3 regions of the Viridibacillus sp. FSL R5-0888 genome follow, and region 3 is predicted to be linked to each of the others. Evidence: a T-box and tRNA genes for the amino acid it is inferred to sense, from the RefSeq annotation. Region 3 holds a T-box; the other regions hold tRNA genes.

Region 1 (2,268 bases), 2.1 Mb from region 3:
CTAACTACGTGCCAGCAGCCGCGGTAATACGTAGGTGGCAAGCGTTGTCCGGATTTATTGGGCGTAAAGCGCGCGCAGGTGGTTTCTTAAGTCTGATGTGAAAGCCCACGGCTCAACCGTGGAGGGTCATTGGAAACTGGGAGACTTGAGTGCAGAAGAGGAAAGTGGAATTCCAAGTGTAGCGGTGAAATGCGTAGAGATTTGGAGGAACACCAGTGGCGAAGGCGACTTTCTGGTCTGTAACTGACACTGAGGCGCGAAAGCGTGGGGAGCAAACAGGATTAGATACCCTGGTAGTCCACGCCGTAAACGATGAGTGCTAAGTGTTAGGGGGTTTCCGCCCCTTAGTGCTGCAGCTAACGCATTAAGCACTCCGCCTGGGGAGTACGGCCGCAAGGTTGAAACTCAAAGGAATTGACGGGGGCCCGCACAAGCGGTGGAGCATGTGGTTTAATTCGAAGCAACGCGAAGAACCTTACCAGGTCTTGACATCCCAATGACCGCTCTAGAGATAGAGTTTTCCCTTCGGGGACATTGGTGACAGGTGGTGCATGGTTGTCGTCAGCTCGTGTCGTGAGATGTTGGGTTAAGTCCCGCAACGAGCGCAACCCTTGATCTTAGTTGCCATCATTTAGTTGGGCACTCTAAGGTGACTGCCGGTGACAAACCGGAGGAAGGTGGGGATGACGTCAAATCATCATGCCCCTTATGACCTGGGCTACACACGTGCTACAATGGACGATACAAAGAGTCGCTAACTCGCGAGGGTATGCTAATCTCATAAAATCGTTCTCAGTTCGGATTGTAGGCTGCAACTCGCCTACATGAAGCCGGAATCGCTAGTAATCGTGGATCAGCATGCCACGGTGAATACGTTCCCGGGCCTTGTACACACCGCCCGTCACACCACGAGAGTTTGTAACACCCGAAGTCGGTGAGGTAACCTTTATGGAGCCAGCCGCCGAAGGTGGGATAGATGATTGGGGTGAAGTCGTAACAAGGTAGCCGTATCGGAAGGTGCGGCTGGATCACCTCCTTTCTAAGGATAATTACGGAAACAGATCTTGGATCTGTCGATTAACGTCTTGCGTTCAGTTTTGAAGGTTTATAAAACCTTATATTTTTCCGAAAAAGGGGCCTATAGCTCAGCTGGTTAGAGCGCACGCCTGATAAGCGTGAGGTCGATGGTTCGAGTCCATTTAGGCCCACCATTTTTCTTTTTTTGGGGCCTTAGCTCAGCTGGGAGAGCGCCTGCCTTGCACGCAGGAGGTCAGCGGTTCGATCCCGCTAGGCTCCACCAATATTGTTCTTTGAAAACTGGATAAAACGACATTGAAGCAAATTAAGTAACACATTTTTTATTATTAAGTTTTTTAGGCTTAATAACTAACTTTTAGGTTAAGTTATTAAGGGCGCATGGCGGATGCCTTGGCACTAGGAGCCGAAGAAGGACGGCACTAACACCGATATGCTTCGGGGAGCTGTAAGTGAGCTTTGATCCGGAGATTTCCGAATGGGGGAACCCACTGTTCGTAATGGAGCAGTATCTTGACGTGAATACATAGCGTCTTGATGGCAGACCCAGGGAACTGAAACATCTAAGTACCTGGAGGAAGAGAAAGAAAAATCGATTCCCTGAGTAGCGGCGAGCGAAACGGGAATAGCCCAAACCAAGAGGCTTGCCTCTTGGGGTTGTAGGACACTCTATATGGAGTTACAAAGGAATGAGTTAAACGAAGCGGTCTGGAAAGGCCCGCCAGAGCAGGTAACAGCCCTGTAGTTGAAAGTTCATTCTCTCTTGAGTGTATCCTGAGTACGGCGGAACACGTGAAATTCCGTCGGAATCTGGGAGGACCATCTCCCAAGGCTAAATACTACCTAGTGACCGATAGTGAACCAGTACCGTGAGGGAAAGGTGAAAAGCACCCCGGAAGGGGAGTGAAATAGATCCTGAAACCATGTGCCTACAAGTAGTTAGAGCCCGTTAATGGGTGATAGCGTGCCTTTTGTAGAATGAACCGGCGAGTTACGATTACATGCGAGGTTAAGTTTTAGAAGACGGAGCCGCAGCGAAAGCGAGTCTGAATAGGGCGAATGAGTATGTGGTTGTAGACCCGAAACCAGGTGATCTACCCATGTCCAGGGTGAAGGTAAGGTAACACTTACTGGAGGCCCGAACCCACGTACGTTGAAAAGTGCGGGGATGAGGTGTGGGTAGCGGAGAAATTCCAATCGAACCTGGAGATAGCTGGTTCTCTCCGAAATAGC
Region 2 (2,268 bases), 1.6 Mb from region 3:
CCACATACTCATTCGCCCTATTCAGACTCGCTTTCGCTGCGGCTCCGTCTTCTAAAACTTAACCTCGCATGTAATCGTAACTCGCCGGTTCATTCTACAAAAGGCACGCTATCACCCATTAACGGGCTCTAACTACTTGTAGGCACATGGTTTCAGGATCTATTTCACTCCCCTTCCGGGGTGCTTTTCACCTTTCCCTCACGGTACTGGTTCACTATCGGTCACTAGGTAGTATTTAGCCTTGGGAGATGGTCCTCCCAGATTCCGACGGAATTTCACGTGTTCCGCCGTACTCAGGATACACTCAAGAGAGAATGAACTTTCAACTACAGGGCTGTTACCTGCTCTGGCGGGCCTTTCCAGACCGCTTCGTTTAACTCATTCCTTTGTAACTCCATATAGAGTGTCCTACAACCCCAAGAGGCAAGCCTCTTGGTTTGGGCTATTCCCGTTTCGCTCGCCGCTACTCAGGGAATCGATTTTTCTTTCTCTTCCTCCAGGTACTTAGATGTTTCAGTTCCCTGGGTCTGCCATCAAGACGCTATGTATTCACGTCAAGATACTGCTCCATTACGAACAGTGGGTTCCCCCATTCGGAAATCTCCGGATCAAAGCTCACTTACAGCTCCCCGAAGCATATCGGTGTTAGTGCCGTCCTTCTTCGGCTCCTAGTGCCAAGGCATCCGCCATGCGCCCTTAATAACTTAACCTAAAAGTTAGTTATTAAGCCTAAAAAACTTAATAATAAAAAATGTGTTACTTAATTTGCTTCAATGTCGTTTTATCCAGTTTTCAAAGAACAATATTGGTGGAGCCTAGCGGGATCGAACCGCTGACCTCCTGCGTGCAAGGCAGGCGCTCTCCCAGCTGAGCTAAGGCCCCAAAAAAAGAAAATATGGTGGGCCTAAATGGACTCGAACCATCGACCTCACGCTTATCAGGCGTGCGCTCTAACCAGCTGAGCTATAGGCCCCTTTTGGGAAAATATATAATTGAAGTATGAACCTTCAAAACTGAACGCAAGACGTTAATCGACAGATCCAAGATCTGTTTCCGTAATTATCCTTAGAAAGGAGGTGATCCAGCCGCACCTTCCGATACGGCTACCTTGTTACGACTTCACCCCAATCATCTATCCCACCTTCGGCGGCTGGCTCCATAAAGGTTACCTCACCGACTTCGGGTGTTACAAACTCTCGTGGTGTGACGGGCGGTGTGTACAAGGCCCGGGAACGTATTCACCGTGGCATGCTGATCCACGATTACTAGCGATTCCGGCTTCATGTAGGCGAGTTGCAGCCTACAATCCGAACTGAGAACGATTTTATGAGATTAGCATACCCTCGCGAGTTAGCGACTCTTTGTATCGTCCATTGTAGCACGTGTGTAGCCCAGGTCATAAGGGGCATGATGATTTGACGTCATCCCCACCTTCCTCCGGTTTGTCACCGGCAGTCACCTTAGAGTGCCCAACTAAATGATGGCAACTAAGATCAAGGGTTGCGCTCGTTGCGGGACTTAACCCAACATCTCACGACACGAGCTGACGACAACCATGCACCACCTGTCACCAATGTCCCCGAAGGGAAAACTCTATCTCTAGAGCGGTCATTGGGATGTCAAGACCTGGTAAGGTTCTTCGCGTTGCTTCGAATTAAACCACATGCTCCACCGCTTGTGCGGGCCCCCGTCAATTCCTTTGAGTTTCAACCTTGCGGCCGTACTCCCCAGGCGGAGTGCTTAATGCGTTAGCTGCAGCACTAAGGGGCGGAAACCCCCTAACACTTAGCACTCATCGTTTACGGCGTGGACTACCAGGGTATCTAATCCTGTTTGCTCCCCACGCTTTCGCGCCTCAGTGTCAGTTACAGACCAGAAAGTCGCCTTCGCCACTGGTGTTCCTCCAAATCTCTACGCATTTCACCGCTACACTTGGAATTCCACTTTCCTCTTCTGCACTCAAGTCTCCCAGTTTCCAATGACCCTCCACGGTTGAGCCGTGGGCTTTCACATCAGACTTAAGAAACCACCTGCGCGCGCTTTACGCCCAATAAATCCGGACAACGCTTGCCACCTACGTATTACCGCGGCTGCTGGCACGTAGTTAGCCGTGGCTTTCTAATAAGGTACCGTCAAGGTACGTTCAGTTACTAACGTACTTGTTCTTCCCTTACAACAGAGTTTTACGATCCGAAAACCTTCATCACTCACGCGGCGTTGCTCCATCAGACTTTCGTCCATTGTGGAAGATTCCCTACTGCTGCCTCC
Region 3 (2,268 bases):
ATTTACATAATAGTACAATTAAGTTATGATAAGTACTATTATGTAAATAGAAGAAGGTGTAAAATGGGAGTTATTGGGATTATAATTATTTGCGCGATTTTTGCTGTATTTGAAGCTGTACGAAGATTAAATAATAATGTTCTAGAGCAAACAGAAGAAATAAAAAAAATAGGTGACGAACTAAAAGAACTTCGTAAACGGCTGTAGCACAAATTTTAATTACATAAATGCGAAGTTTCCTTCTTTATCTTATTTACTTTGAATACCCAATACTAACTTAAGGGAGTTTCGCTTCTTTTTCAACTTCTTTAAACCTTCCTTTGAATCTAGGATTACTACCGTTTTAAATAACCAAATTCGAAGATAAACCGATTTTAAAATAATCGGTCCTATTATACCTCGTTCCTCTAATTCTGTCTCTGTCCTAACAATCCACGTGTTGCCAATTCCTATTTCAATAAATTTCATTTTTGATCACCGCTTCACTTTTGTTAATCACTAAATGTAAATAGTATTTGTTGTCTTACCTATCGGAAAAAAATAGATTGGTAAAAATAATAGTAACATATCAAAACTCAAACCTTATTCCAAGAAGTGACAAATATTTATAAAAATTATATTAATTTTCCTTTATTCGTCCTAAAATGTATAGTTTCTGCAATAAAAATACAGGTGAATAAACCTTCACAAACGCTTATGTATCAATGGTTCAAAAGTATTCATTCGCATATTTTGGTTGCTTTGAGCGTTCATGAAAAATAGATTTGTGTATCTCTGTGTTCTAAAACGTTATAGTGTAACCCACTTTTTCTATTAAATTCGCTATTTTATTTATAGATTCTTTTGAATTTATAATATACTTTTTAGATTACACTATTTTCAGTTATCCCATTTAACAAAACTTTCATTTTTGTATAATTAAATTTCACTATTCTCTATCTACATTATCTAAACTCTAAATATCCAGGTTTCTACAACAATAAACTAGTATCATCCCTCCCCTTCTTTCATTTCCTTTAATGTGTAGATACCTTCTTTAATAATTTGACAATTTTTTTCTGTTCTGTTACGATAATTCTCAATAAAAGCATACAAATTCGTTGATGAGAAAGAGTAGCGTTACATCTTATTCCCTAGAGAGCTGACAGATCGGTGCAAGTCAGTGTTTAAGTGTAATGTGAAGATCCTCTCTGAGAAGATAGTCTGAAGATTCAGTAGGTCTATCCGGGTGTCCGCCGTTAAAAGGAACACGTATGATTGTACGTTGCTGAGTGCTATTGAGCGGTTTTCAATAGAATTAGGGTGGTATCGCGGTTAACCCCGTCCCTTACTTGGGACGGGGTTTTTTGTATGTTTTTATATAATTTAGTATTGGAGCGATATCAATGAATTCGATTGAAGGTAAAGAAAATACAGTACAACGTGAACAACGCATTCGTAACCTCTGGACAGAACAAGATACTTTTCAAGCTTCTGTTGATGCAAGAGAAGGAAGCACACCGTTTGTTTTTTATGAAGGTCCACCAACTGCAAACGGTCTACCCCATGTAGGCCATGCATTTGGCAGAACGATTAAAGATGTTGTGGCACGTTATAAAACGATGCAAGGATTCCAAGTAGAAAGAAAAGCAGGCTGGGATACACACGGTCTTCCTGTAGAACTAGGTGTTGAAAAGCAACTAGGTATTTCGGGTAAACAAGAGATTGAACGTTATGGTATAGAGCCATTTATTAAGAAATGTAAGGAAAGTGTCTTCACTTACGAGAAGAAATGGCGTTCATTTACCGAAGAATTAGGTTATTGGGTTGATATGGATGATCCTTATATGACATTAAGCAATGACTATATCGAAAGTGTATGGCACATCTTGAGTAAAGTGCATAAAGACAACTTGTTATATAAAGGGCATCGTGTTTCACCTTACTGCCCTAGCTGCCAAACATCATTAAGTTCACATGAGGTCGCACAAGGCTATAAAGATGTAAAAGATTTATCTGCTACAGTGAAATTCAAATTAGCTGATAAAGAAAATGAATTCTTCTTAGGTTGGACGACAACACCTTGGACTTTACCTGCTAACGTAGCACTTGCTATGAATTCAGAATTAACTTATGTAAGAGTTAAAAAAGAATCAGAGATCTTCATTGTCGCAAAATCATTAGTTGAAAAAGTGCTAGGTGAAGATGTTGAAGTTCTAAGTGAGCATAAAGGACATGAATTTGAAGGGATACGTTATTTGCCTCCATTCAATTATGCAACTGTCGAAA

Evidence for each region. The T-box of region 3 lies ahead of ileS (isoleucine--tRNA ligase). A T-box ahead of a tRNA ligase gene usually reads a tRNA of that ligase, here a tRNA-Ile.
Region 1: it encodes a tRNA-Ile, which carries the amino acid that the T-box ahead of ileS (isoleucine--tRNA ligase) is inferred to sense. The anticodon was not compared.
Region 2: it encodes a tRNA-Ile, which carries the amino acid that the T-box ahead of ileS (isoleucine--tRNA ligase) is inferred to sense. The anticodon was not compared.

What each region holds. Positions count from the first base shown of each region.
Region 1 is NZ_JBBPAU010000001.1:105,479-107,746, forward strand. It holds rRNA gene MKY02_RS00545 (16S ribosomal RNA) at 1-1,039, shown strand, start outside; tRNA gene MKY02_RS00550 (tRNA-Ile) at 1,135-1,211, shown strand; tRNA gene MKY02_RS00555 (tRNA-Ala) at 1,225-1,300, shown strand; rRNA gene MKY02_RS00560 (23S ribosomal RNA) at 1,397-2,268, shown strand, end outside.
Region 2 is NZ_JBBPAU010000001.1:599,234-601,501, reverse strand. It holds rRNA gene MKY02_RS02940 (23S ribosomal RNA) at 1-710, opposite strand, end outside; tRNA gene MKY02_RS02935 (tRNA-Ala) at 807-882, opposite strand; tRNA gene MKY02_RS02930 (tRNA-Ile) at 897-973, opposite strand; rRNA gene MKY02_RS02925 (16S ribosomal RNA) at 1,070-2,268, opposite strand, start outside.
Region 3 is NZ_JBBPAU010000001.1:2,229,304-2,231,571, reverse strand. It holds gene MKY02_RS11090 (hypothetical protein) at 64-207, shown strand; gene MKY02_RS11085 (DUF3977 family protein) at 250-468, opposite strand; T-box leader at 1,092-1,331, shown strand; gene ileS (isoleucine--tRNA ligase) at 1,386-2,268, shown strand, end outside.